DNA from 4 places in the Nocardia sp. NPDC052254 genome. Region 3 is predicted to be linked to each of the others. Evidence: riboswitches for the same ligand, from Rfam matches in the RefSeq annotation. Region 3 holds a riboswitch; each other region holds the start of a gene.
The links. Region 3 has a riboswitch for cobalamin ahead of metE (5-methyltetrahydropteroyltriglutamate--homocysteine S-methyltransferase). Riboswitches for the same ligand answer to the same signal wherever they lie in the genome.

Region 1: linked by a shared signal. The riboswitch ahead of AB0L57_RS30805 (ABC transporter substrate-binding protein) and the one ahead of metE (5-methyltetrahydropteroyltriglutamate--homocysteine S-methyltransferase) in region 3 are both predicted to bind cobalamin.
Region 2: linked by a shared signal. The riboswitch ahead of metE (5-methyltetrahydropteroyltriglutamate--homocysteine S-methyltransferase) and the one ahead of metE (5-methyltetrahydropteroyltriglutamate--homocysteine S-methyltransferase) in region 3 are both predicted to bind cobalamin.
Region 4: linked by a shared signal. The riboswitch ahead of AB0L57_RS23170 (CbtB-domain containing protein) and the one ahead of metE (5-methyltetrahydropteroyltriglutamate--homocysteine S-methyltransferase) in region 3 are both predicted to bind cobalamin.

Annotation. Positions count from the first base shown of each region.
Region 1 covers NZ_JBFAUW010000021.1:67,025-74,155, reverse strand. Annotated here, with positions in the region: gene AB0L57_RS30815 (MFS transporter) at 1-954, shown strand, start outside; gene AB0L57_RS30810 (PhzF family phenazine biosynthesis isomerase) at 1,005-1,880, shown strand; cobalamin riboswitch at 1,919-2,045, shown strand; gene AB0L57_RS30805 (ABC transporter substrate-binding protein) at 2,095-3,132, shown strand; gene AB0L57_RS30800 (iron chelate uptake ABC transporter family permease subunit) at 3,162-4,166, shown strand; gene AB0L57_RS30795 (ATP-binding cassette domain-containing protein) at 4,163-4,945, shown strand; gene AB0L57_RS30790 (hypothetical protein) at 4,980-5,810, opposite strand; gene AB0L57_RS30785 (NUDIX domain-containing protein) at 5,895-6,449, shown strand; gene AB0L57_RS30780 (dihydrofolate reductase family protein) at 6,511-7,062, opposite strand; gene AB0L57_RS30775 (nucleotidyltransferase domain-containing protein) at 7,059-7,131, opposite strand, start outside.
Region 2 covers NZ_JBFAUW010000003.1:509,312-516,442, forward strand. Annotated here, with positions in the region: gene AB0L57_RS11025 (short-chain fatty acyl-CoA regulator family protein) at 1-16, opposite strand, end outside; gene metE (5-methyltetrahydropteroyltriglutamate--homocysteine S-methyltransferase) at 292-2,577, opposite strand; cobalamin riboswitch at 2,707-2,924, opposite strand; gene AB0L57_RS11035 (pyruvate carboxylase) at 3,132-6,545, shown strand; gene rsmD (16S rRNA (guanine(966)-N(2))-methyltransferase RsmD) at 6,592-7,131, shown strand, end outside.
Region 3 covers NZ_JBFAUW010000001.1:843,928-851,058, forward strand. Annotated here, with positions in the region: gene AB0L57_RS03935 (alpha/beta hydrolase) at 1-523, shown strand, start outside; gene AB0L57_RS03940 (methylenetetrahydrofolate reductase) at 677-1,678, opposite strand; gene metE (5-methyltetrahydropteroyltriglutamate--homocysteine S-methyltransferase) at 1,747-4,011, opposite strand; cobalamin riboswitch at 4,147-4,380, opposite strand; gene AB0L57_RS03950 (pyruvate carboxylase) at 4,585-7,131, opposite strand, start outside.
Region 4 covers NZ_JBFAUW010000009.1:290,388-297,518, forward strand. Annotated here, with positions in the region: gene AB0L57_RS23140 (TetR/AcrR family transcriptional regulator C-terminal domain-containing protein) at 1-383, opposite strand, end outside; gene AB0L57_RS23145 (hypothetical protein) at 599-1,156, shown strand; gene AB0L57_RS23150 (1-acyl-sn-glycerol-3-phosphate acyltransferase) at 1,172-1,933, opposite strand; gene AB0L57_RS23155 (DUF488 family protein) at 2,099-2,473, shown strand; gene AB0L57_RS23160 (histidine phosphatase family protein) at 2,512-3,072, opposite strand; gene AB0L57_RS23165 (CbtA family protein) at 3,069-3,920, opposite strand; gene AB0L57_RS23170 (CbtB-domain containing protein) at 3,942-4,157, opposite strand; cobalamin riboswitch at 4,194-4,336, opposite strand; gene AB0L57_RS23175 (NAD(P)-dependent alcohol dehydrogenase) at 4,356-5,453, opposite strand; gene AB0L57_RS23180 (DUF4334 domain-containing protein) at 5,463-5,930, opposite strand; gene AB0L57_RS23185 (TetR family transcriptional regulator) at 6,028-6,576, shown strand.

The DNA of each region.
Region 1 (7,131 bases), on a different contig from region 3:
GCGTTCGGCGCCGGTCCGGTCGTCGGCGGAATTCTGGTCTCCGCGTTCGACTGGCGCTTCGTGTTCTGGCTGAATCTGCCCGTCGGCGCCCTCGCCATTTTCCTCACCCGGCGTCACCTGCGCGCCCGCTCCCGCACGGCAGGAGCTCGCCGGATGGACCCGCTGGGGCAGATACTCGGCGTCGTCGGGCTCGTCGCCTCGGCCTTCGGCCTCAACGAGGCGAGCACACGCGGCTGGACGGCCGCGCCGGTCCTGGCCGCCTTCGGCCTCGGCGCCGCCGCGCTGATCGCCTTCGCCCTGGTCGAGCGCGCCCTGGAGCAGCGGGCGGACGGCCGTGCGCCGCTGCTCCCCCCGTCGCTGTTCGGCTCCCGAGCATTCACCGGCACCGCCGTGATCGGGCTGCTGATCAGTCTCGGCTATTACGGCATGCTCTTCCTGAGCACTCTGTACTTCCAGCAGGAGCGCGGTCTGGGCGCCCTGGCCACCGGCTTCGCCCTGCTGCCATCGGTGTGCATGGGGTTGATCGCCGCCCCGCTGTTCAGCCGGATCGTCGCCCGCACCGGCCCGTACGTCCCGATGGCCGCGGGTCTGGCGCTGGGCACCGCCGGCTTCCTCGGCTGGCTGGTCGCCGGACCGCACACTCCCTACTGGGCGCTGTTGTTCGCCCTGATCGCCACGGGTCTCGGCCAGACCACGACCGCCCTGGCCGCCACCGCGGCGATCATCGACGCGGCTCCGGCGTCGGGGGCGGGCATCGCGGCCGCCGTCTTCAACGTCTCCCGCCAGGTCGGGAGCACCGTCGGCGTCGCGCTGTTCGGCACACTCGCCGCCGCCGGCGACTTCATCCCCGGTCTACGGCTCTCGGCGGCCCTTGCCGCAGCGGCCTTCGCCATCGGCACCCTGCTCGCCCTGTCCGCCTCGCGGCAACGGTGGGGCACGCCCGGCCGCCGGTGACCGCTCGCCCACATTTCCCCAATCTGACTCTCCGACAAGGGATCTCACTCATGAACAGCCCGATCACCGACAACGTCCTGCATTACACCGCCTTCGCGACCAGCCCCCACGGCGGCAACCCCGCCGGCGTCGTACTCGACGCCGCCGGACTCGACGACACCACGATGCTCGGCATCGCCGCCGCACTCGGTTACTCGGAATCCGCCTTTCTCACCCCGGGTCCCGACCCGGACGACCTCCGGTCCTGCACCCTCCGGTTCTTCAGCCCCGAGGCGGAAGTGGACTTCTGCGGCCACGCCACCGTGGCCGCCGCCATCGCGCTCGGCGAAAAGCTCGGCGCCGGGAACTTCGACCTGCACACCCGGGCGGGCCGGGTGCCGGTCACCGTCCACGAGGAAGCCGGAATACCGAAGGCCACGCTCACCAGCGTGCCGCCGCGGGTGTACGAGGCGGACCCGGCGGATGTCGCGGAAGCCCTGGCGGCACTCGGCTGGGCGAAGCGGGAGTTGGATGCCGCGCTGCCCCCGAAGATCGCCTACGCGGGGGTGCGCCACCTCGTGCTGGCGGCGGCCACACGACAGCGACTGGCCGACCTGGACTACGACTTCGACCGCCTGCTCGCCCTGATGCGCCGGCTCGATCTGACCACGGTGCAGCTGGTCTGGCGTCAATCCGCGACGGTCTTCCACGTCCGCGACCCATTCCCTGTCGGCGGCGTCGTCGAAGACGCCGCCACGGGCGCCGCCGCTGCCGCCTTCGGCGCATATGCCCGCCGGCTCGGTCTGGTCCCGCCCGACGCCCGGTTGACCCTCCACCAGGGCCACGACATGGGGCGGCCCTCACTGCTGGAAGTCACGCTCGATCCGGGCCAGGAGCGGATCCGGGTGTCGGGCACCGCAGTCCGGCTCGACCCACCTCTGCGCTGATCCGGCGACGGTGGCCAGCACGCCATCCGTCCGAAAAGTCCATTTATCCCACCGGTAGCATCTGGGCAGCGATCGTCGAGGGAACACCGGTGTGAATCCGGGGCTGACGCGCAACGGTAACGGCTCGATTCGGGCCGGAGCCCGGCTACTCGGTGATCGTGGTACCGCTTTTCACGGCTCCGCGGCCGGGCCCTGATCAAGGAGTTCACGCCTCATGCGTTCGGTGATCCGGCACCTCGGTGCCCTGTTCGCGCTGCTTGTCACGGTGAGCCTCGCCGGGTGCGCCGGCCGCGGCGACACCGCCGGCCCACCCGCCGAGTCCCGGGCCGGTTTCCCCCTGACGATCCAGAATTGCGGGCGGGCGGTCACCGTCGAGGCGCCGCCGCGGCGGGCGGTTTCGCTCAATCAGGGATCGACGGAGATTCTGCTGTCACTGGGCCTGGCCGATCGGATGGCCGGCACCGCCACCTGGACCGACCCGGTGCGCGCGGATCTGGCCGACGCCAATGCGAAGGTGCCGCGACTGGCCGAGAATCAGCCGTCGCTCGAGGCCGTGCTCGGCGCCGAGCCCGATTTCGTCGCCGCGTCCTTCGGCGGCACTCTGGGCACCGGCGGCGTGGCCGACCGCGACCGGTTCGATCAGCTCGGGGTGCCGAACTATCTGTCACCGACCGACTGCGAAGGCCGGACCTCGAGTGTGAACGCCGACGGCGGCCGCACCGAACCGCTGCGCATCGACTCGGTCTACACCGAAATCCGTCAGCTGGCCGCGATCTTCGATGTGAGCGATCGCGGCGAGACGCTGATCGCGTCCTTGCAGCGCCGCCTCGACGCGGCCACCGCGGCCACGAAGAACTCGGGTGTGCGCCTCGCATTCTGGTTCTCCGACATCCGCACGCCGTATATGGCCGGATGCTGTGGTTCCTCCGGAATCATCGCGGACGCGACCGGTACGAGCAACGTCTTCGCCGACACCACCGACGAATGGCCACAGGTCGGCTGGGAAAGCGTCGCCGACCGTGATCCGGACGCCCTGGTGCTCGCCGACCTGAGCCGGCGCACGATCGACGGTGACGGCCTCGACAGCAAAATCGCCTTCCTGCAGTCACATCCGGTCACCCAGCGGATGGCTGCCGTGCGGGAGAAACGGTTCGTCGTGGTCAACGGCGCCGATCTGAATCCATCGCTGCGCACCGTGGACGGGGTGGAGAAGGTGGCGGCGGCGCTGGCGCAGTGGGGACCGGTCCGCTGACCGCGACCATCGCCCGGCGCAGGGTGCCGGTGGTCGCGGTCCTGCTGGCGACCGGGCTCGCGGTGCTGGTGGTCTCGATCGCGATCACGCTGACCATCGGCCCGGCCGATCTGTCGGTGAGCGAGGTCTATTCGGTCGTGGGCGAACACCTCGGATTCGACGCGGCGCACGTCAGCCGGATCAAAGAGGGCATCGTATGGGAGCTGCGACTGCCCCGCACGCTGCTCGCGGCGATCTGCGGCGCCGGGCTGGCGCTGTGTGGTGCGATCATGCAGTCGGTGCTGCGCAATCCGCTGGCCGATCCGTTCGTACTCGGCATCTCCTCCGGCGCGTCGACCGGCGCGGTAGCGGTGGCGGTACTCGGTCTCGGCGGCGGGGCGATTTCGCTGACCGCCGGCGCGTTCGGCGGGGCGATCGCCGCGTTCGCGCTGGTGCTGATCCTCGCCGCCGCCGTCGGTGGCGGGACGGCCCGCATCATTCTGGCCGGTGTCGCGGCGACGCAGCTGTTCTCGGCGCTCACCTCGTTCATCGTGGTGTCCAGCGCCGATGCCGAACAGACCCGGGGCGTGTTGTTCTGGCTGCTCGGTTCGCTGTCCGGTGCGGACTGGAACGACGTCGCCGTGTGCGGGGCGATCACGGGTGCCGGACTCGTGATCTGCCTGAGCTGCGCCCCGGCGCTGGACGCGTTCACCTTCGGTGAGTCCGCGGCGGCGGCATTGGGTATTCCGGTGCGGACGACGCGGGCGCTGTTGCTCGCGGTCACCGCGTTGATCACCGCCGCCCTGGTGAGCGCGGCCGGTGCGATCGGATTCGTCGGATTGGTGCTGCCGCACGCGGCACGCCTGGTCGTCGGGCCGCGGCACCGCCGATTGCTGCCGGTGACCGTGCTGGCCGGCGCGATCTTCACGGTCTGGGTCGATGTGGCCGCGCGAACCGTCTTCGCGCCCACCGAAGTTCCCGTCGGGGTCGCGACCGCGCTGATCGGCGTTCCGGCGTTCATCGCACTGCTGCTACGGAATCGAGCGATGGCATGACATTGCGCGCGGAGCATCTGCGTTGGACGCGGGGCGGGAACCTGGTACTCGACGATGTCACCATCGAGCCCGCCGTCGGCGAGACCATCGGCGTGCTCGGGCCGAACGGTTCGGGCAAATCCTCGCTGCTGCGCCTGCTCAGCGGTATCGGCCGCCCCGACGGCGGGCGGGTACTCCTCGACGGCGCCGATATCAGCGGCTGGCGCCGCAACCGGATCGCGCGCCGGGTCGCGGTCGTCGAACAGCACGCCGACACCGAGATCGACATCACCGTCGAAGACGTGGTGTCACTCGGGCGTATCCCCCATCGCGGGGTGTTCGGCGGCGATGCCGGCAGTGATGCCGAGGCGGTACGAAAGGCGTTGGCGCACACCGCGATGGCCGACAAGGCACAGAACCGCTGGCACACGCTGTCCGGTGGCGAACGCCAGCGCACGCATATCGCGCGGGCGCTGGCCCAGCAACCGCGTGAGCTACTGCTGGACGAACCGACGAACCACCTCGACATCCGCCATCAGCTCGATCTCCTCACCCTGGTGACCGCGCTCCCGGTGACCTGCTACATCGCGCTGCACGACCTCAACCTGGCCGCGATGTTCTGCGACCGGGTACTGATCCTGGACCGTGGCCGCATCGTCGGCTTCGGCGCGCCCGCCGAGGTGATCACCACCGACATGGTCAGCCGGGTGTATCAGGTGCGCGCCCAGATCGGCACCGACCCCGATCGGGGATATCCCGTGGTGTCGTTCCGTCCCGATCTGCCTGATCAGGGTGTGTGACGCCGGACAGCGTTCGGGCACGGTCGAACCCGCTTCAGCCGACTGAGACCCGGCGAATCCATTCCTCCGGATCCTCGCGCAACATGTCCCCGCGGTCGATGGCGAAATCGCCGTTGGGCAGCGTCTGCCCGTCGCCGTAGTACCGCCCGATCACATTGTCCGGCAGATAGGAACGCAAGCCCCGGGACATCTCGTCCGGATAATCCACTGCCCGGCCCCATTCCGGCGGGGTCTCATCGCTGCCGAACAGGACCCAGTGGTCGACGGGGACGGGATCGCGCACGTCGGGCGCACCGCCGGTGTGTGCGTCCAATGCGGGAGCGACGAGCAGATCGGGGTCGGCGGGTGCGAACCACAACATCAGTGGCTTGGCCCTTTCCGCCTCCGCATTGTCGAAGCAGCACAACACGATCGTGTGGTTCGGGAAGTGGTCGGCGTAGAAGGTGAACAGCTCGGGTCGAAGCGGCGGCCGCCTGCGCCGGGGGACGCGATCGAGTGCCGCGGGAATCGCCCGCGGATCATCGGCGAGCAGCACCGTGTACACGTCGTGCTCGAAAATTCGGACCTGGGGAACCGAACCCATCCAGTCGATGCCATCGGACCGCGCGCTCGCCGCCGGGACCGGACCCACCGCGTCCACCATCCGTTGCAGCACGTCCCCGTGCTGCTGGACCGATACGAAGTTGTCCCGCGTCATGGTCTCGGCGGCGGGCACGTGCAGCAGCATCGCGTTGGCCCCGCCGGACAGATCGACGGCCGTGTTCTGGTATCCGAGAACGTGAATCATCCCGTGGTAGGGATGGTCGACTCGTCCGCAGTAGACGGTGGTGCCGGTGAACGCGGCACGCGCGACGGAGACACACATGGGTGTCACTCTATGGGCGGGTTCGGGACACGAGTCAGCGGATATGCGGGCAGTGGTGTCGGTGCTCGCCGCTATGGTCGCAGCATGAGTCCCGCCACTGTTGCTGTCGCCCAGCTCATCCGGGGAATCTCGCCACTCGATGCGATCGAACTACACCACATCGATACGGCACTGACGTGGCTCGCCGGTACCGATGACATTTTCCGGCGCATCTCCCGGCCTGCCACTCCCGCACAGCATCTGGTGTCCTATGTGGTGGTCGTCGACCCGGACGAACGGGCGCTGCTGCTCGGCTCGCACGTGAAGTCGGGGCTGTGGCTGCCGATGGGCGGACATGTCGAACCGGGCGAACATCCGCTCGAGGCCGCCGTGCGCGAAGCCTCCGAGGAAATCGGCATCGAGGCCGAATTCACCGTGGTGGGTGCTGCTCCCCTGTTCCTCACCATCACCACGACCGTCGGTGACAACTCACATTGCGATGTGTCGCTGTGGTATGTCGTCCGAGGTCACCGCGCACACACCTACCACCTCGATCCCGCCGAGTTCTCGAAAGCGCAATGGTGGGACCTCGATTCGCGCGCACTCCCGGAATCCGACCCGCACCTCGGCCGGTTCCTCACCAAGCTCACCGCCGCGTGAGTGCACAGGGCGGGACGCGGCGGTTCGTTGACCGGTGGGCAGGCGGCTGACGGACCGGACCTCAGTCGGCGCGGTAACGCATCATCACCACGGTGGCGAAATGTCTCGTCTCGGTCAATCGGAGTCGGAGGCGCTCGTCCAGCGACGGGAACATCGGGGTGCCGCCGCCGAGTACCACCGGCGAGACGAACAACTGGTACTCGTCGATGAGTCCGTGCGGCATCAGTGCGGCCGCGAGCCCCGCACCGCCGACCTCCATGACGCCGTCGCCACCGGCCTTGAGCCTGCGAACCTCCTCGACCGCGTTCTCACGGACCAGGGTGCTGTTCCACTGCACCGCGGTGAGCGTCCGGGAGAACACGACCTTGGGCTTGTTCGTCCAGAGCTCGCCGAACTCCCGCTGGATGGGCGACGCGTCCTCGGCTACGTGCGGCCAGTACTCGGCCATCAGCTCGTAGAGCCGGCGGCCGTGCAACGAGACCTCGATCTCGCGGTAGCGGTCGTTGTGGAACTGGTGCAGTTCCTCGTCCGGGTCGGTCCAGTCGATGCGCCCGCCGCGATCGTTGATGTAGCCGTCCAGAGATACGGTGAACCCATAGATCAGTTTCCTCATGACTGGGTAGACCTCCCCCACGACCGAAATTCATCGGTGCTCCCCCTCGGCGCGCGCTCCACACACTCC
Region 2 (7,131 bases), on a different contig from region 3:
CATACATCTTGCGCACGCCGGAGATGGTACCCACCAACCTTCGCAATCATTGCAATTTCGCCGGGTGTGGGCGATCCAGGGCCCTGGGCACAGGGGTATTTGATCTACATAAGCCCTGCGTATTGTGCGAAGTGCGGGGGATTCGACGAACGTGAACAAGTGCGCGGCGCGGTCGTGTCGCCGCCCCCGCAATCATCCGGCACACGGCCGGTGCGTCGCTGCTGACCCGATGCCGGCATCCGGATCGCCCGGTCGGCGACCCGGATGCGCCGGGTCGCCGACCGGTACGGGTCAGCGCACCAGCTGGGCGGCGTTCACCATGTTGCGCAGCGAGGCCTCCACCTCGGTGCGGCCGCGGGTCTTGAGCCCGCAGTCGGGATTGACCCACAGCCGTTCGGCGGGAACGGCTTTCATCGCCTCGCGCAGGGAGGTCTCGATCTCGGACACACTCGGAACCCGGGGCGAGTGGATGTCGTAGACACCCGGCCCGATCCCCAGGGCGTAACCGACGGCATTGAGGTCGTCGAGAATCTCCATGTGCGAGCGTGCCGCCTCCACGGAGGTGACATCGGCATCCAAAGCCGCGATGGCGCCGATGATCTCACCGAATTCGGAGTAGCACAGATGGGTGTGGATCTGGGTGTCGTCGCGAACACCGCTGGTGGCCAGGCGGAATGCGGTCACCGCCCAGTCCAGGTACTGCTGCTGATCGCCACGCCGCAGCGGCAGCAGTTCTCGCAACGCGGGCTCGTCGACCTGGACCACCCGGATGCCGGCGGCCTCGAGGTCGACGGTTTCGTCCCGGATCGCCAGTGCGACCTGCCGCGCGGTATCGGCCAGCGGCTGATCATCGCGCACGAACGACCAGGCCAGGATGGTGACCGGACCGGTCAGCATGCCCTTGACCGGCTTCTGCGTGAGCGACTGGGCGTAGGTGATCCATTCCACCGTCATCGGCGCGGTGCGCACCACATCGCCGAAGAGGATCGGGGGCCGCACGCAGCGGGTGCCGTAGGACTGCACCCACCCGTTGTGGGTCGCGGCGAAGCCGTCGAGCTGCTCGGCGAAGTACTGCACCATGTCATTGCGCTCGGGCTCGCCGTGCACGAGCACATCGAGACCCAGATCTTCTTGCAGCGCAATGACATCGGCGACCTCGGCACGCATCTGTTCCTGATACTGCGCGTCGGTGATCTCACCCGAACGCAGTGCGGCGCGGGCGGTACGGATCGCCGTGGTCTGCGGGTAGGAGCCGATCGTGGTGGTCGGCAGCAGCGGCAGGCGCAGATGTTCGCGCTGCAGCTCCCGGCGCCGATCCGCCGGGGCGCGCCCGGTGTCCCCGTCGTCGAGGCCGGCCAGGCGGGTGCGGACGGCCTCGTTACGCAGTCGCGGATCCGCGCGCCGGCTCTCGATGGCGGCGCGTGCCTCGGCGAGCTCGGCGGCGACGGACTCGGTACCCGCGCCGATCGCCTCGGCCAGGATCCGGACCTCGGTGATCTTCTCCGCACCGAAGGCCAGCCAGGTCCGCAGGACCGGATCCAGATCGGGTTCGGCGGCCAGCGAATACGGCACGTGCAGCAGCGAACTCGAGGACGAGACCGCCAGCGTCCCGGACGATCCCAGCAGAGTGCCCAGTTCGCCGAGCGCCGACTCCAGATCGGTGCGCCAGATGTTGCGGCCGTCCACGACGCCGGCGACGACGAGCTTGCCCGCCAGCGCCGGGATCGCCGCCACCTCGGAAACCGTGGCGCCGGAACGGAAGTCGAGTGCGACACCCTCGATCTCGGTGGCCGCCAGTGCGCCCAGAGCGGGGCCCGGTGAGCCGAAGTAGGTGGCCACCAGGATCTTCGGGCGATGTGTCGCCGCCGCGAGTTCGGCATAGGTGCTACGCACCGTCTGGACCTCGGCGTCGGACAGATCGCGTACGAGTGCGGGCTCGTCGATCTGCACCCAGCCGGCGCCGGCGTCGGCCAGCTGTCCCAGTAGATCGCGGTAGAGCGGAATCAGCTCACCCAGCCGATCCGCCGGCGCGACCCCGTCGACTCCCTTGGACAGTGCCAGGAAGGTCAGCGGGCCGATCACCACCGGCCGGGCGTTCACCCCCAGTTCCTGGGCCTCGGCCAATTCGGCCAGCAGCTTCGACGGATCGAGTGCGAACTGGGTGTCCGGGCCGATCTCGGGGACCAGATAGTGGTAGTTGGTGTCGAACCACTTGGTCATCTCCAGGGGTTCGATCCCGTCGGCGCCGCGAGCGGCGGCGAAGTAGCGATCCAGCGGATCGGCGATGCCGGCGACTCGCGAGGGCAGCGCGCCCAGCAGGACAGCGGTGTCGAGCATCTGGTCGTAGTGGGAGAAGGTACCCACCGGTACGGAATCGAGCCCGGCGGCCTGAGCGGCGGTCAGTCCCTCGGTGCGCAGTGTGCGGCCGACCGAGGTCAGTTCGGCGGCGTCCATCCGCCCGGCCCAATAGCCTTCGATGGCGCGTTTGAGCTCGCGCCGTGGCCCGATGCGCGGCAGGCCCAGGACCGTCGCGGTGAAATGTTGCGCGGTCGGATGGTGATTGTCTGTGACGGTCACGGTGTTCTCCAGTAGTGGAAGTCACGGGACACCGCCGCAAGGACGGACGGAGCCCACACACCTGGCCGCACCGAGGTCCGGCCCACCGGGTCCGCCCGCCCGATCCACGAGGCGGTGACCGCCGGATACGGCGTATCCGGCACAACCGGCAGGTCTTCGGACTCACAGGCATCGGTCGGGGACCGGTCCGGAGATGCGCCCCGGATATCGCCTACTGGCCGTCGCTTCCCGGAAGATTCCAGTGCTCATGACGGCGTTCGTTCCTGTTCACCGCTGCGGGACAGTCCCGGGTTCCCACCGGGTTCCCTCTTCGCCGGTCCGCGAGGACCGGTGTCGACGCTGCACGCGACGCTCGGGGCTCCAACTCGTCGACGGCAGCGAACCAGCTGCGCCGTCCAGGGTAATCCACGCGAGTGATCGGTCGTCGCCGGGAGTGCCCGGATGTTACGGCCGCGACAACACAACTTCGCAGATTCCCGGGGCCGCTCTGTGAGGATGGCTGCGAAGCCGTATTCGCTGTTCGTGCCCGCTCAGCGGCCGGGTACCTTGGTCGAATGTTCTCCAAAGTGCTGGTCGCCAACCGCGGGGAAATCGCCATTCGCGCCTTCCGTGCCGCATACGAGCTGGGCATCGGCACCGTGGCGGTTTTCCCCTATGAAGACCGCAATTCGGTGCATCGCCTGAAGGCCGACGAGTCGTATCAGATCGGGGTGCCCGGACATCCGGTGCGCGCTTATCTGTCGATTCCCGAAATCGTGAGTGCGGCGAAATCGGCCGGTGCCGATGCCGTCTATCCGGGGTACGGGTTCCTGTCGGAGAATCCGGATCTGGCCGCCGCCTGCGCGGCGGAGGGAATCACCTTCATCGGGCCGTCGGCCGAGGTGCTCGAGCTGACCGGCAACAAGGCGCGCGCCATTGCCGCGGCCCGGGCCGCGGGTCTGCCGGTGCTCAACTCCAGCGAGCCCTCGGCGGACGTCGCCGAGTTGCTGACGGCATCGGAGTCGATGGAGTTCCCGGTCTTCGTCAAGGCGGTCGCCGGTGGTGGTGGTCGCGGTATGCGCCGGGTCGCCGATCGGGTCCAGTTGCGCGAGGCCATCGAGGCCGCGATGCGCGAGGCGGAGTCGGCCTTCGGTGATCCGACTGTGTTCCTCGAGCAGGCGGTGATCGATCCGCGTCACATCGAGGTCCAGATTCTGGCGGATCAGCACGGCAACGTGATGCACCTGTTCGAGCGGGACTGCTCGCTGCAGCGCCGGCACCAGAAGGTGATCGAACTCGCGCCCGCGCCGAATCTCGACCCCGCACTGCGCGAGCGGATCTGCGCGGACGCGGTGGCCTTCGCCCGCCAGATCGGTTACTCCTGTGCGGGCACCGTGGAATTCCTGCTCGACGAGCGCGGACAGCATGTGTTCATCGAGATGAATCCGCGTATCCAGGTCGAGCACACGGTGACCGAGGAGATCACCGATGTCGATCTCGTGCAGTCACAGCTGCGCATCGCCGCCGGAGAGACCCTGACCGATCTGGGCCTGAGCCAGGACAGCGTCTCGATTCACGGTGCGGCGCTGCAGTGCCGGATCACCACCGAGGATCCGGCCAACGGCTTCCGGCCCGACACCGGCCGCATCACCGCCTACCGCAGTCCGGGCGGTGGTGGTATCCGGCTCGACGGCGGCGCGAATCTGGGTGCGGAGGTGGGCGCGCACTTCGACTCGATGCTGGTGAAGCTGACCTGCCGCGGCCGCGACTTCGACCAGGCCGTGGCGCGGGCCCGGCGTGCGGTGGCGGAGTTCCGGATTCGCGGCGTGGCCACCAATATTCCGTTCCTGCAGGCCGTCCTCGACGATCCGGATTTCCGGGCGGGGCGGATCACCACCTCGTTCATCGGCGAGCGGCCACAGCTGCTGACCCAGCGTGGATCCGCCGACCGCGGCACCCGCATCCTGCGCTATCTGGCGGATGTGACGGTGAACAAGCCGCACGGAGAACGGCGGACGGCGGTGTATCCGCACGACAAACTGCCCGCGATCGATCTGAGCGCCGCGCCGCCGGACGGCACCCGTCAGCGTCTGCTGACCCTGGGACCCGAGGGTTTCGCTCGCTGGCTGCGCGAGCGCGACGCGGTCGGGGTCACCGACACCACTTTCCGTGACGCGCATCAGTCGCTGCTGGCCACTCGGGTGCGGACTCGCGGCCTGCTGCAGGTCGCCGGGCACGTGGCGCGGATGACGCCGGAGTTGCTGTCGGTGGAGTGCTGGGGCGGCGCGACCTACGATGTGGCGCTTCGGTTCCTGTACGAAGATCCCTGGGAGCGCCTTGCCGCGTTGCGGGAGGCGATCCCGAACATCTGCCTGCAGATGCTGCTGCGTGGCCGCAACACCGTCGGCTACACCCCGTATCCGGAACAGGTGACCCGCGCGTTCGTGCAAGAGGCCACCGATACGGGCATTGATATCTTCCGGATCTTCGACGCACTCAACAATGTCGACCAGATGCGTCCCGCGATCGACGCGGTCCGCGAAACCGGTACGGCGGTGGCCGAAGTCGCGCTGTCCTACACCGGTGACCTGTCGAACCCGGACGAGAACCTCTACACCCTCGACTACTACCTGAAGCTGGCCGAGCAGATCGTCGAGGCCGGGGCACACGTCATCGGTATCAAGGACATGGCCGGACTGCTGCGGGCTCCCGCAGCGCACACCCTGGTCACGGCCCTGCGCAGTAACTTCGATCTGCCGGTGCACGTGCACACCCACGACACTCCGGGCGGTCAGCTGGCGACTTATCTGGCGGCGTGGCAGGCCGGAGCGGACGCCGTCGACGGTGCCAGCGCGCCGATGGCGGGTACGACCAGTCAGCCCGCGCTGTCGGCGATCGTGGCCGCCGCCGCGCATTCGCCGCGCGACACCGGGTTGAATCTGGAGGCCGTGTGCGACCTCGAGCCGTACTGGGAGGCGTTGCGAAAGGTGTACGCGCCGTTCGATGTTGCGGCATCCGGCCTGACATCCCCGACCGGGCGCGTGTACGAGCACGAGATTCCCGGCGGGCAGTTGTCGAATCTGCGTCAGCAGGCCATCGCACTGGGGCTGGGGGATCGGTTCGAGGAGGTCGAGGCGAAATACGCGGGGGCGGACCGGCTGCTGGGCCGACTGGTCAAGGTGACGCCGTCGTCGAAGGTGGTCGGCGATCTGGCGCTGTCGCTGGTGGGATCCGGGGTCGACGTGGACAGTTTCGCCGCCGACCCGGCTCGGTACGACATCCCGGACTCGGTGATCGGTTTCCTGCGTGGGGAACTCGGCACTCCGGCCGGTGGCTGGCCGGAGCCGTTCCGCACCCGTGCGCTGGAGGGCCGTGGGCCCGCGAAACCGGAAGTGCCGCTCACCGACGAGGATTCGGCCGCACTGGCGGGGACCTCACAGCAGCGCCGCGACACCCTGAACCGCTTGTTGTTCCCCGCGCCGACCGCCGAATTCCTCGCACATCGTGAGAAATACGGTGATACGACCGGATTGTCGGCCAACCAGTTCTTCTACGGACTGCGGCACAACGAGGAACACCGGGTCGAGCTGGAGAAGGGTGTCACCCTGCTCATCGGGCTGGAAGCGATCTCCGAGCCCGACGATCGCGGTATGCGCACGGTCATGTGCATCCTCAACGGGCAACTGCGTCCGGTTCTGGTGCGTGACCGTTCCATCGCCAGCGACGTCCCGGTCGCGGAGAAGGCCGACAAGAACAACGCCGCGCACATCGCGGCACCGTTCGCGGGGGTGGTGACACTGACCGTCGGCGAGGGCGACACCGTCACCGCGGGCGGCACGGTCGGCACCATCGAGGCCATGAAGATGGAGGCCGCCATCACCGCACCCCGCGGTGGTGTGGTCGCCCGCGTGGCCATCGGACCGGTCCAGCAGGTCGAAGGCGGAGATCTACTGGTCGAGTTGCGGATCAACGAGGCATCCGCCGAGTGACCCGGACGGTGTTTCGGACCGGCCGAGGCGATATCGAGGTCCCGCGGTGACCAGGATCGTCGCGGGTTCGGCCGGTGGGCGGCGGCTGCGCGTCCCACCGGCCGGGACCCGGCCCACCTCCGACCGGGTTCGCGAAGCCCTGTTCAATCTGCTCGCCGCCCGGATGGATTTCGACGGCGCCCGGGTGCTGGACCTGTACGCGGGCTCGGGTGCGCTGGGGCTGGAGGCGTTGTCGCGCGGGGCATCTCACGCGCTGCTCGTCGAATCCGACCGCAAGGCCGCCGCGATCATCCGCGGCAATATCGCCGACCTCGCCATCTCCGGCGCCGAATTACGTGCGGGCACAGTCGCTTCGGTCCTGGCGACCGCGCCGGCCGAACCCTATGACCTGGTGCTGTCGGATCCGCCCTACGCCGTGACCGAAGCCGCGATCGAGGCGGATCTCGCGGCGCTGGCCACCGGCGCGTGGTTGCACGAGGACGCCCTGATCGTCGTCGAGCGATCGGCCCGCTCACCGGAAACCGATTGGCCTGCACCGTATTCGGCGCTGAAGCCCCGCCGCTACGGCGAAACCCGCATCGACCTG
Region 3 (7,131 bases):
CGCGGCGCTGGACCACCCGGACGTGTTCTCCGCATTGACCCTCGTCGGCACTCGGCCGGTGGCGCCCGGGCCGGTCGACGAGGACCTGCCGGACCACGATTTCGCGGTCATGGATGCGCTGTTCTCCCACCCGATGCCGGAGTGGACCGACCGGGAAGCCGTCGCGGCGTTCGCCGCCGCGGGGGCCGAACCGATGGGCAACGATCCCGAACAGGCGCGGGCGACGGCGGCCCGTATCTGGGATCGGACGCTGTCGAGCGCCCCCGCGGCACATCAGGCGAACCAGCTCGGGATGGTGTTCTCCCGGATCGATTGCGCCCCGCGCTGGCGGGAGCGGCTCGGCGAACTCGACCTGCCCACGCTCGTGGTGCACGGTCGCGCGGACCCGTTCTTCCCGGTCGGCAACGGCGAGGTCCTCGCCACCGAAATCTCCCGAGCGCGACTGCTCGTCCTCGACGACATGGGAACCGCGCTACGTCCCGCCGCCGCCGACCGGGTCGCCGCGGCCATGCTCGCCCTGTGAATCATTGGAACGCCGGAACTGCCGTCTTCGGCGGCACCTCGACCGTGACATCCGCGCCCTGCCCGATGCCGGTCGCCTCCTGATCGAGAGGCGACCGGCGTCCGGTCCCGATCACCGTGGCTCCGGCCGTGCGGCCGGACATGTGCCGTGCCGTCAGGCGCTCAATGGGGCGGCGCGCACGCCGTAGCCCAGATTCGTCAGCACCTCTGTCGTGGCCTTCGCGAAGTTGAGGGTGACGAAGTGCAGGCACGGCGCACCCTCGTCGATCAGCCGCTGTGCCATCTCGGTGGCGATGTCGATGCCGACCGCGCGCACCGCGGCCCGATTCTCCTCCGGTCCGTCACCGGCCGCCCGGCGCAGACGTTCGTGGACCGTCGCCGGCAGCTCGCGGCCGGACAATTCGACCGCCCGCCGGACGGTGCGCAACGACGTGATCGGCATCAGCTCGGGAATGATCGGCTTCGCCCCCTCGACCGGGTCGTGTTCGAGCACGCGATCACGCAGGCGCAGATAATGTTCCACGTCGAAGAACATCTGGGTGATCGAATAGTCCGCTCCGGCACGTAATTTGGCCGCCAGGTGCGCAGTGTCGGTGGCCAGATCCGGGGACCGGTGATGGCCCTGCGGAAACGACGCCACTCCCACGTTGAAATCGCCGAGATCGCGCACGATCCGCACGAGCTCGTCGGCGTACTGCACCCCCGCGGGGTGCCTGCGCCATTCACCGAGGGGATCCCCCGGCGGGTCGCCCCGCAGGACGAGCATGTTGCGTATCCCGCAGTCGGCGTAAGCACCCACCAGCGCCCGCAGTTCGGCGATGCTGTGGCCGACCGCCGTCAGATGCGCCACCGGCAGCAAGGTGGTCTGCTGGGCCAGATCCCCGGTCAGGCGCGCGGTGCGATCCTTGGTCGACCCGCCCGCGCCGTAGGTCATCGACACGAATGCCGGATGCATGCGTTCGAACTGACGCACCGCGCGCCACAGCCGCGCCTCACCGGCGGCGTCGCGGGGCGGATTGAACTCCACGGAGAACGGCACCCGCATCGCGGCGGAATGAGCGTGCAGGCTTTGAACCACCGACCTGGCGCCGGACACCGGAGTGGGCCGGACAGCGGGACCGGGCGCGGAATGTTCCGGCATCGGATTGGAGTACATGTTCACCTCGGGACTAGGAATGACGGCCGGGGGTGCCGGGCCCGCCATCGCGGTCCCGGCACCGTTCGTCAGCGCAGTGCGGCAGCCGCTGCCACCAGGTTGCGCAGCGACTCGGCGACCTCCTCGGTGCCGCGGGTCTTGAGACCACAGTCCGGATTCACCCAGAGCCGTTCGGCCGGAACGGCCTTCAACGCCAGCTCCAGCGAGCTCCGGACCTCCTCCGGACCGGGCACCCGGGGCGAGTGGATGTCGTAGACGCCCGGTCCCACACCCAGGTCGAAGCCCGCGGCATTCAGGTCGTCGAGCACCTCCATATGCGAGCGTGCCGCCTCGATCGAGGTGACATCGGCGTCCAATCCCGCGATGGCGCCGATGATCTCGCCGAATTCCGAATAGCACAGGTGAGTGTGGATCTGCGTCTCGTCGGCGACACCGGCTGTCGACAGCCGGAACGCGCCGACCGCCCACTCGAGATACGCGGCCTGATCGGCGCGACGCAGCGGCAACAATTCCCGCAGCGCGGGCTCGTCCACCTGGATGACGCCGATCCCGGCCGCCTCCAGATCCACCGTCTCGTCCCGGATGGCCAGCGCGATCTGACGCGCGGTGTCGGCCAGCGGCTGATCGTCACGGATGTAGGACCATGCCAGGATCGTCACCGGACCGGTCAGCATCCCCTTGACCGGCTTGCTGGTCAGGGACTGCGCGTACGTGCTCCACTCGACCGTCATGGCCGCCGGTCGCGTGACGTCGCCGAACAGGATCGGCGGGCGCACACAGCGAGTGCCGTAGGACTGCACCCAGCCGTTCGCGGTCGCGGCGAATCCACCCAGCTGCTCGGCGAAGTACTGGACCATGTCGTTGCGTTCCGGCTCACCGTGCACCAGCACGTCCAAGCCGATCTCCTCTTGCAGCGCAATGACTTCGGCGATCTCGGCGCGCATGCGGCTGTCGTACTCGGCGCGGTCGATCCGGCCGCGGGTGAGCTCGGCGCGGGCGATCCGGATGCGGCCGGTCTGCGGAAACGACCCGATCGTGGTGGTGGGCAGCAGCGGCAACTTCAGTCGTCGCTGTTGAAGCACCCGCCGCTCGTCGGCCGAGGTTCGCTGTGCCGCATCGGAGTCCAGGGCGGCCGAGCGATCGCGCACCGACTCGATGCGCAGGCGCGGATCGGCGCGGCGGTCCGCGACGGCGGTGCGCGCGATCTCCAACTGCTCGGCGACCGTGTCCGCACCGTCGTACAGGGCGGAGGCCAGCAGCCGGACCTCGGCGATCTTCTCCGTGCCGAAGGCGAGCCAACTGCGCAGACGCGGCTCCAGTCCGGTTTCGGGCTCGAGGCTGTAGGGCGAATGCAACAGCGAGCAGGAGCTCGACACCGCCACCGTGGCCCCGGCAGCGCGCAGTTCCCGCAGCCTGGGCAGCGCCGCGTCCGGGTCGATGCGCCAGACGTTGTAACCGTTCACGATGCCCGCGACGACCACTGTGTCACGCAGCTCCCCCGCGGCTGCCACGTCGGCGTCGCCACCGGCGACCAGGTCGACAGCGATGCCCTCGACACCGGAGTCGGCGAGCACGGGCAGCGCCGCGCCCAGGCGGCCGAAGTAGGAGGCCACCAGAATCGATGGCCGCGCGGCCGACTCGGCCAACCGCTTGTAAGCGGTGTGCACCACTGCCAGCTCGGCCTCGGTGAGATCGGTGACCAGCGACGGTTCGTCGAGCTGCACCCATCGCGCACCGGCCTCGGCGAACAGGGCGAGCAGCTGTTCGTAGAGCGGAAGCAGATCGGGCAGCCGCTCGAGCAGTTCGCTGCCGTCCACGGACTTGGCCAGTTTCAAGAAGGTGATCGGACCGACAACCACCGGCCGGGCCGGAACCCCCAGTGCGAGCGCCTCTTTCAACTCCGCGAGGGGCTTGTCGGGATGCAGCGAGAACTCGGTCGCGGCCGAGATCTCCGGTACGAGGTAGTGGTAGTTGGTATCGAACCACTTGGTCATCTCGAGCGGTGCGACGTCCGCGGTGCCACGCGCGGCCGCGAAATAGCGATCGAGCTCATCGGCGACGCCCTGCACTCGTTCGGGCAGCGCGCCCAGCAGCACGGCGGTGTCGAGCACGTGGTCGTAGTACGAGAACGTTCCCACCGGAATGGAATCCAGGCCGGCGTCGCGGACCGCGGTGAGCTGATCGACACGCAGCTCCTGGGCCACTTCGTGCAATTGCGCGGCCTCGATGCGGCCTGCCCAGTACGACTCGATCGCGCGCTTCAGTTCGCGATTCGGGCCGATCCGCGGCAGACCCAGCACAGTGGCGGTGAACGTGTTTTCAGGGTTCGACATCGATGAGCTCCATGGTCAGCAGCCGATGACCGCCGCCCATCCGGAGCACACGCTGAGGGAGCCCAAGAAGCATCATCCCGTGCCCGGGTCCACTCGGCGTAGCGCCCGATCCACGAGGCGACGACCGCCGGATACGGCGTATCCGGCACAACGGGCAGGTCTTCGGACTCGTGGGCGCCACCCGAGAGGGGCGACCCCGGCTGTTCGTGCCGGGGCTGGACCTACCGGCCGTCGCTTCCCAGGCATCAGTACGTGTGCCCAGTGCGAATGACGGCTGTCGTTCCCACTCACCGCTGCGGGACAGTCCCGGAGTTCCACCGAGTTCCCTCTCACCCGGTGTCCGCGCGAACGCGAGACCGGGCTTCGACGCCGTCGGATGGATCAGGGGCTCCTCGACTCCACCTCCGGCGAACCAGCTGCGGAAGCAAATATAGCGAATCGGACTGTCGTCCCGATAGGCGGCAGGCACATCTCATCAGGTGGACACCCGCGAACCCACGGATTCGGATGCGGATCCCCCTGGCAGCGTGGTGCTCGCAGACCCGGCGGCGCGGGCCGGCGAGCACCACGGGGTCAGGACAGGGTCATCAGGAGATCCCCGCCATCGACCTGCTGGATGGAACCGATGGCGATGCGGTCGACGACACCGGCGCGCTGAGCGGTGATCGCGGCCTCCATCTTCATCGCCTCGATGGTCGCCACGGTATCGCCCGCTTCGACCCGGTCACCCACCGCGGCCGCCACGGTCACCACGCCCGAGAACGGGGCGGCGATGTGCCCGGTGTTGCCGAGGTCGGCCTTCTCCGCCAGCGGGATCTGGTCCGCGATCGACCGGTCCCGGACCGCGACCTGCCGCAGCTGGCCATTGAGCAGGCACAGAACCGTACGGATGCCTTTCTCGTCCGGTTCGGAGATGGCTTCGAGGCGGATCAGCAAGACCACGCCCGGCTCGAGCTGTACCCGATGCTCCTCGTCGTGGCGCAGACCGTAGAAGAACTGATTCGCCGACAGGGCCGAGATGTCGCCGTATTTCTCACGGTGGGTGCGGAATTCGGCGGCCGGTCCGGGAAACAGCAGCCGGTTGAGCGCGGCTCGCCGCTCGGTGGACGAGCTGTTCAATTCTCGCTCGTCGTCGGCGGTGAGCGCGACCTCCGGCCGGGCCGGGCCACGTCCGGTCAGGGCCCGCGTCCGGAAGGGCTCCGGCCACCCGCCGGCCGGAGTACCCAATTCGCCACGCAGGAAGCCCACCACGGAATCGGGAACATCGAAACGTGCCGGGTCCTCGGCGAATTCGTCGACCTCCACGCCCTTGCCGACGAGCGCGAGCGCGAGATCACCGACGACCTTGGACGATGGTGTCACCTTGACCAGGCGGCCCAGCAGCCGATCCGCGGCGGCGTAGTTCGCCTCCACATCCTCGAACCGGTCGCCCAGTCCCAACGCGATGGCCTGCTGGCGCAGATTCGACAGCTGACCACCCGGAATCTCGTGGTGGTAGACCCGGCCGGTCGGAGAGGTCAGGCCCGACGCGGCAACATCGAACGGGGCGTAGACCTTGCGCAGCGCCTCCCAGTACGGCTCGAGGTCGCAGACATTCTGCAGGTTCAGCCCGGTGTCGTGCGGCGAATGTGCCGCGGCGGCAACGATCGCCGAGAGTGCGGGCTGGCTCGTCGTGCCCGCCATGGGAGCACTCGCGCCGTCCACCGCGTCGGCGCCGGCCTGCCACGCGGCCAGGTAGGTGGCCAGCTGTCCGCCGGGTGTGTCGTGGGTGTGCACGTGCACCGGGAGGTCGAACTCGCGGCGCAGCGCGCTCACCAGGGTGTGCGCGGCGGGAGGTCGCAACAGCCCGGCCATGTCCTTGATCGCGAGTACATGGGCCCCGGCCTCGACGATCTGTTCGGCGAGCTTCAGGTAGTAGTCGAGGGTGTAGAGATCCTCGCCCGGGTCCGACAGATCGCCGGTATAGGACACCGCGACTTCCGCCAGCGTCGTTCCGGTCTCGCGTACGGCGTCGATGGCCGGGCGCATCTGGTCGACGTTGTTGAGCGCGTCGAAGATCCGGAAGATGTCGATGCCGGTGGCCGCGGCCTCGGAAACGAAGGCGCGCGTGACCTTTTCGGGGTAGGGCGTGTAGCCGACGGTGTTGCGCCCGCGCAGCAGCATCTGCAGGTTGATGTTGGGGATCGCCTCCCGCAGCGCCGCCAGTCGTTCCCACGGATCCTCGTAGAGGAACCGCAGCGCCACATCGTAGGTCGCGCCGCCCCAGCATTCGACGGACAACAGCTCGGGGGTCATCCGTGCCACATGCCCGGCGACCGTGAGCAGACCGCTGGTGCGCACCCGCGTCGCCAGCAGCGACTGATGCGCGTCGCGGAAGGTGGTCTCGGTGACCGCGAGTTCCTTGCGCTCGCGCAGCCAGCGCGCGAATCCCTCCGGCCCGCGTTCCCGCAGCAGTTGACGGGTTCCCGGCGGCGGCGGGGCCGACAGGTCGATATCGGGCAGCTTGTCGTGCGGATACACCGCCGTCGGGCGCGCGCCGTGCGGTGTGTTGACGGTGACGTCGGCGAGGTAGTCGAGGATCTTGGAGGCCCGGTCGGCGGAGGCGTGCCGGGTGAGCAGTTCGGGGCGTTCGTCGATGAAAGAGGTCGTGATCCGGCCGGACCGGAAGGCGGGATCGTCCAGAACCGCCTGCAGGAAGGGAATATTGGTCGCCAGGCCCCGGATGCGGAACTCGGTGACCGCGCGCCGGGCACGGGCGATGGCGGCCGGGAAGTCACGGCCGCGGCACGTGAGTTTCACCAGCATGGAGTCGAAGTAGGCGCCCACCTCGGCGCCGACGTTCGCTCCGCCGTCGAGACGCACGCCCGCGCCGCCGGGCGACCGATAGCCGGTGATGCGGCCGGTGTCGGGCCGGAACCCGTCGGCCGGATCCTCGGTGGTGATGCGGCACTGCAGGGCCGCGCCGCGGATGGTGATCGAGTCCTGGGTCAGGCCGAGATCGGCCAGCGTCTGCCCCGAGGCGATCCGCAGCTGCGCCTGGACCAGGTCGACATCGGTGATCTCCTCGGTCACCGTGTGCTCCACCTGGATACGCGGATTCATCTCGATGAAGACGTGGTT
Region 4 (7,131 bases), on a different contig from region 3:
GTCATGCCGCCGCGGCCGGTGAATCGCACGTACCAGATGAGGACGCCGACCCGAGTCAGCGCTTCGGCGACCGCGGCGGCGAACAGCCGCAGCAGCAGGCGCCAATCGCCCTCGGCGGGCAGGTCGAAGCGCCGGAACTCGGTCTCGAAGGCGTCCAGGGCCACCAGTTCGAGCAGTCCTTCGCGATCGCTGACGTAGTAGTTGAGCGATTTCCGGTCCACGCCGAGGACATCGGCGACGGCCTTCATGGTGAGTGTTTCGGGCGGTAACTCGCGCGCGGCGGCGACGATGCGATCCCGGTTGAGCCGCGGTGGCCGCCCCCGTCCTCGACGCGATGTGGTCACGATGTCGGCCTCCGGCCCGGTCGATTTGCCGCCGCTCATCCCTCACAGGCTACGGCGGTGCGAGTACGGCCCGGACAAGGCGTCCCGGCTTCCGGGATACGAGTTTGGCCAATATTTTCTCCCGCTGGGGGAAAATAAACTACTCTCGGCTCCGTGGCGAGTGGGCCGTCGCGGGCGGGGGAGACAGTGGTGGTTGTGATCGGAACGGAAATGCTATGTCTGCTGTAACGCACTGGTCTCGTACAAGCGCCCACGTGGCGGAATCTCCGACGGAATGTGTGGTGGCCGAGTCGGGCCGGCGACCACTGAGGTATCAGATCGTCGTGATCGCCGGTAGTCCGGCCGATGTCGTCTCGCGCGCGGGCGGCTGGCTGTTCGATCGCGCGATGTCGGGCTGGGATGTGACCGTCGCCGTCGCTTCGCCGGGGGACACCAGACCGCTGTCCATTCTCGGGCTGGGCGTCGTCGACCTCGGATGTGTGCTCAACTGCCGGCGCCAGGTGCCCGTCCCGCAAGCCTTCGCTGTCGCCGGTGAGCTGACCGAATTCGGCGAACCGGCCCGCGAGTGGGCCTACCGATATATGGGCAGTGCGCGCACCGATGTCCGACTGTGGGGTGAGAGTGGTTGCGACGAAACGATTTTCGCACAAGCCTCGCCCACGCAGTACACGCCGAGCGTGGCCGCGCGAGCCTTCAAGGCGCGCGCCCTGGAATCCGCCGGAATCGGTCCGCCGGTCGTCGAAGCGGAATCTTTTCGCGCGGTGGTGGGCCCGGCCGACGAGTCCGGGGTACGCACGTTTCCCGCCTGCTGACCGTCCGGGTGCGGATCAGCGTGCCGCGGCGATCGCGCCGTCGAGGGCCTGCTGCATCCGCGCGCCGACCGCCCGGGTGATCTGGGCCGGTCGTTCGGGAAACTCGGCCATCGGCCGATCGAGAAAGAAGGTGGCCCGGCCGTCGGTCCCGTAGGTCAGTCCGAGGAATACGAAAACCGGTGCGGTGCCGGCCTTTCGGGCGCGTGCGGCGATGTGCCCGATTCCGGTGCCGACGACCTGTATCCGGGTCGGATCGGTCTCGTTGCAGGTGCCTTCCGGAAACACCGCCAGGTCGTCGCCGTCGGTCATGCGCTGCACGCAGATGTCCATCAGCTGCTGACCGGCGGCGTGCGCCGCACGCGGACCGTGATCCTTGCCGCGGAAGACCGGGATCGCGCCCATGATGTCGATACGTGCTCGCTGTGCGTGGTCGGTGAACAGTTCGTCCTTGGCCAGCACCCGGATCCGGCCGATCCGCGACCGGAAGACACTGCGCCACGCGCAGGCGGCGACCATGCGTGGATCCTCGACGCTGAGGTGGTTGATCGCGATGATCAGGCGCCTGTCGTCACGGATCAGGCGCCGGATCTGCTCACGGACACCGTCGGCGTACCGGACCGCCGGGCGTTTGCGGTACGCGGTGATCGCGTACAGCAACCGGGCACGCCCGCGCGGGGGCCGGTGTGTCCGGTAGTACTCGTACACCACATCGCGGTTGTCGAAGTCGACCACCGGGGGTGGGGTAATGGTGGTGGTGGCCGGTATCGAGAATTTCACGGAACCTACGATACCGTAAGTTACGGGGCCGTAGGTAGGGCGGAATCGACAAATCGACCACCGAGCCGGCGACACCACCGCGGGCCGCTCGTCCTCGATGGCAGGGGCGGACTGGCTACTGTCGACCGTGCCCGGATACGAGCGGGGGCGATCGGAGGAGGTTCGATGGCGCGTACTCGACCGCAGGTCCGGGTCCGGCGGATCTACGACGACCCGAGTCCGGATGACGGGACACGGGTGCTGGTGGATCGGATCTGGCCACGTGGTGTGAGCAAGGAACGCGCGCATCTCGACGAGTGGTGCAAGCGGATCGCGCCGTCGACGGAACTGCGCAAGTGGTACGGGCACGATCCACAGCGATTCGACGGATTCGGCCGCCGCTACCGGGACGAGTTGCGAGATCCCGAACGTGCGGTCGAACTGGACCATCTGCGCGAGCTGGTCCGGCGCGGGACGCTCACCCTGCTGTCGGCGACCAAACGCATCGATATCAGCGAGGCGGCGGTGCTGGCGGAGCTGCTGGCCGTCGACCACGAGTGAATCCCTCGGCACGTCGCGCGTCGATCACGCCCGTCCGATCACAACGGGTTGGCCGTGTGGCGCAGCGTCCAGGCCGGGCCGCGTCCGTGCAGAGTGGTGGCGCTGAGCGGCGGGATGTCGATGCGCCAGAACGATTCCGGCGGCGCGGACAGGGCGACGAGGACGCTCGCCCGGATGACGGCCGGGTGGGTGACCGCGACGACGCGCCGGTGCAGCGGGGCACACGCACGCAGCCAAGTCCGCACCCGATCGATCACCTCGGTGACCGATTCGCCGCCGTGGCCGCGGTAGCCGGGGTCGCTCAGCCACCCCATCAGGTCCTCCGGCGCGAGTGCGTCCATCGCCGAACCCGCCCATCGGCCGCTATCCAGATCACGCAACGCGGGTTCGGTCGTGCCGGACAGATTCAGCAGTCCGGCGGTCTGCGCGGCCCGGACCTCGGGCCCGACTTGGACCAGATCGGCCCGGGATACCGCACTGTCGGGTGCGATATCCCGGGTGATCCGCTCGATCGGCTCGTCGATCGGGAACCGGGCGGCTCGCATCGCCTCGGTCATCCCGTGACTGATCAGCGTGAGCCGGGTGACGCCTGTGGTCATACGACCGGAGCCGGTGCGGCGGACTCGGTTTCGGCTCGACCGAACAGTCGAGGCGCCAGCGATGCGAAGCCGACACCGATGACCGTCCACAGAATGACCTGCGCGGCGAAGGAATAGAACCGGAAGTAGTACAGGTCGTCGGCGGGGAAGCCCGGGTAGACGATCTTCCCGCTCGCATCGGTGAGCGGACGCGGTGTCTCGGTGGCCGCATCACCCAGCGCGCGGTTGGCGGCCAGATGCCCGAGTGCGGGCAGCAGCGCGGCGATCGCGGTGACCACGACGACGAAGGCCAGTCCGGCGACGATGGTCGCGGTCCAATTGCCCAGCCGCGCTTGCAGTCGCCGGCCGAGCCAGACCGCGCCGACCGCAGCCACCGCGGAGATCACCACCATCAGCAGGTACAGGCCCGTGCGCTCCTTGATGGTGTCGGGGTTGCCGATCGAGGGCGGGTTGGCGGGATATTTGAAGAACGGCACCGCGTACAGCACGGCGAACATGCCGCCTGCCAGGCACAGCGCGAGATTGCGCGGGGTGAGTTTGCCGACGCGGCCGATGAACAGGCAGTAGACGACCGCGAACAGCGCGCCCATCGCCGCACCGAAGATGATCATGCCGAAACCGATGCCGATATTCGATTGCACGGATCGGGTGAACAGTTCGGTTTCCTCCATGCCGGGCATCGAGTGCCCGGCGGCCTGTTCCAGCTGGGTGTGGGCCTCGTCGCGCCCGCCCTCGTAGTCGATGGCGCGGTTGATGATGGGTTCGGCCAGGATCCGGGCGAACAGGAAGGCGAGCAGTCCGCCGATCGCGCCGACCAGTACGCCGCGGCCGATGATTCGTTTTTCCATGGTGTCGACTCGTTCCGCCGGTCAGTGGCAGGGGTAGCCGAGGAAGTGGCGGGCGTCGTGAACGAACTCGTGCACGTGCATATCGCTACCGAAGACGGAGACCGCACCCTGGTCGACACCGATGAAGTAGAGGGCGAGCAGTGCGAGCAGGGTGGTCCCGGCCAGCCACAGTGCCGTGGTGGGAATCGAGAGCCGAATCGACTCGATACCGGACCGGGGGACATAGGACGTCGCCATGGGGGCACTCCTTCAGGGGATTACGCGTCCCCGTAGACGGATGGTGAGCATGCGATCCGAGTTCCTGACTCGCACTCCGTCACCGGAGTGCTCACAGTGGCGCGACCATCCCGGATTCTCACCGGGTTCCTCGAATCGACGCTCACATAACCATACGAAACCGCTGTTCGTATGGTCAATCGGGGCGAGGACGGTCAGCTACCGCGCGCACCGGGTGAGGACGGGTTTCACGACGTCACCGTCACGCTGATCGGCCAGCGCGGCACCGATCTCGGTGTGCGGATAGGTCCGGACCAGCCGGTCGATCGGGAAGCGGCCCGCGCGATACAGCTCGAGCAGCCGCGGAATGAATTGCGCCGGAACCGCATCGCCCTCGAGGCAGCCGCGGACGGACTTGCCGCCCAGCACGATATCGCGTAGATCGATCGGCGGGACGCCGGCGCCCAGACCGACCACGGCCACGGCGCCGCCGACACCCAGTGCGCTCACCGCGGTCGCCAGAACCTCGGGCCGTCCGGTGGTGTCGAGGGCATGAGTGGCGCCGCCGCCGGTGAGATCCGCCAGCGCAGCGGCCATGTCACCGGCGGCGGGATCCAGGGCGGCCGTGGCGCCGAGTTCGACGGCGAGTTCCCGCCGTCTCACGGCGGGCTCGACCACGACCACATCGACTCCGGGCAGGGTCAGCGCGGCCAGCAGGCCGGCCATCCCCACCGCGCCCGCCCCGAAGACGACCAGCCGCGCGTCTGGTTCGGGCGCGAGAACATTCAGCACCGCGCCGGCGCCGGTCTGGAATCCGCAGCCCAGCGGCGCGGCCACCGCGAGATCCGTGTCGCCGGGGACCACGACGGTGTTGTCGGCAGTGGCCAGGGCGTATCCGGCAAAACTCGACTGTCCGAAGAATCCGTCCCGCACCGCGGTGCCGGCCACGGTGATGCGCGGTGTGCGGTCGGGCCGGGCGCCGAACTGATTGAGGACGGTGGATCGGGCGCAGTACGCGAGCCGGCCCAGCCGGCAGTTGCGGCAGTCGCCGCAGTGCCGGTAGGTCAGCACGACCCGGTCACCGGGGCGGACACCGGCCACCCGGCTCCCGGTCGCTTCGACCACTCCCGCACCCTCGTGGCCGAGCAGTACCGGCCGCTGCGGGCTTCCGGCCGCGCGGGACACCAGATCGGTGTGACAGATCCCGGCCGCCTCGATCCGCACCAGGATCTCGTCGTCGCGCGGGTCGTCGACCGTCACGGACTCGATATCGAAGGGGGCGTGAGGATCTCGCGACAGCGCGGCGGTGGTGGTGATCGGCACGGGTCAGATCCGTTCCAGATAGAAGTAGAAGTGTTCGCCGCCGGCCAGCACCAGCTCGGGACGCCCGTTCATGATGCCCATCAGCGTGGTCTCGTCGAGCCGCTTGAAATGGTCGAAGACCGCGCGGCCGTCGTAGACCATCGTCGCGGTGACCTCGCCGCGAAATTCGATGTCCCACAGCGTCGCTTCGCCGCCGCCCAGTGCGGTATCGGAGAACAGGGTCCCGTCCTCGGCGCGGCAGATGAGCGGTTTGGCGTCCATCGTGGAGACGAATGTCTTTCCGTGCCAGCGGCTCTTGTCCAGTGCGCGGCACAGTGGGTGACCGGTGCGGAAGGCGCCGCCCTGCCATTCGCCGAGGATGTCCTCGGCGCGCACGGTCTCGAGTTCGGACCAGAGCTGATCCAGATCGGCCGTCGCCACCCCGTCGGCCTGTCCGGCCAACTCCCGCCAGCGCTCGGTGGTGCCCGTCATGGTTCTCCTCCGCTCGTCGAACCGATCCGCATCGCGAACCAAGTGGTTCGGCAACTTACACCCGAACCAATTGGTTCGGCAAGATAGGATTCGCCGTATGCGCGCAGCCGGCCATGCCACGAGGGAGCGAATTCTCGCCGCCGCCAAGGTGGAGTTCGCTCGCCACGGCATCGCCGGTGCCAGGATCAACCGGATCGCGGACGCCGCGCACGCCAGCAAGGAGCGGCTGTACGCCTATTTCGGCGGTAAAGAGAGCCTGTACGCGGCGGTGACCGAGCAGTGGGCCGGTGCGACCGCGGCGGAGACCGCCCTGGATGCCGATGATCTGCCCGCCTATGTCGGCAGATTGTTCGACCACTATCTCGAGCATCCGGACAACGCCCGGCTACAGGCCTGGGCGGAGATCGAGGGCGTGCACATCCCGGGGGCGGACGAGGCGATCCGTCGGGCGGTGGCGCCCAAGATCGCCGAGATCCGCCGTGGCCAGCGCGGTGGCTGGATCACCGCCGAGTTCCAGCCGTCGATTCTGCTGACGCTGCTCACCGACCTGGCGCGCACGTCCGCGGTCCACGCGCCGGCCGCCGGTGATGCCGAAGTACGCCGTGCCGCAACGGTACTCGCGGCCCGCCGGCTGATCGCGCCGTAGCCTCCGATCCCGCCGCGGCCGCGCCGATTCGGTGGTCGAGCCGGGGCCGAGCGCATCCTCCGAGGGGGTGAGCGCCCCGATCGGGCCCGGACCGCCCGGCGCATGACGTCCGGTGGAATTGTCGCTGTTTATTCGTTTCGGTGCGGGTGCGGAATCGTGCGGAAATTCGGTCCGGCACGCTCGTGCATTTACAGACAATGCCCATCTGCGGAGTTCCGGAAACCGTTCGGCGCGTCGTTCGCAATTTCCGCGCCGACCCGGTGCAGGATGATTCTCGGAGACGTGTGTCCGGATGTATTGCCGGGTCGCCGGCCGGGTGGCGCGACGGACCCGGGAGGCGCCTGCTGGGAGCGGACTGTCCGCGCCGACGGTATCGATCGAGGTGGATCGTGATTCATGGCGCCGCATCCGAGCTGGAGGGCTCGCCCACCGCCTCCCGTGCGGTCATCCGTACGCGCAGAATCGCGCACATTCATCCGTGCAAATGTGCTTGCATTCGTAAATGTATTCGCGAAACGCGTGAAATTGAACTCGGTTGCACATTGTTGCGGTTGT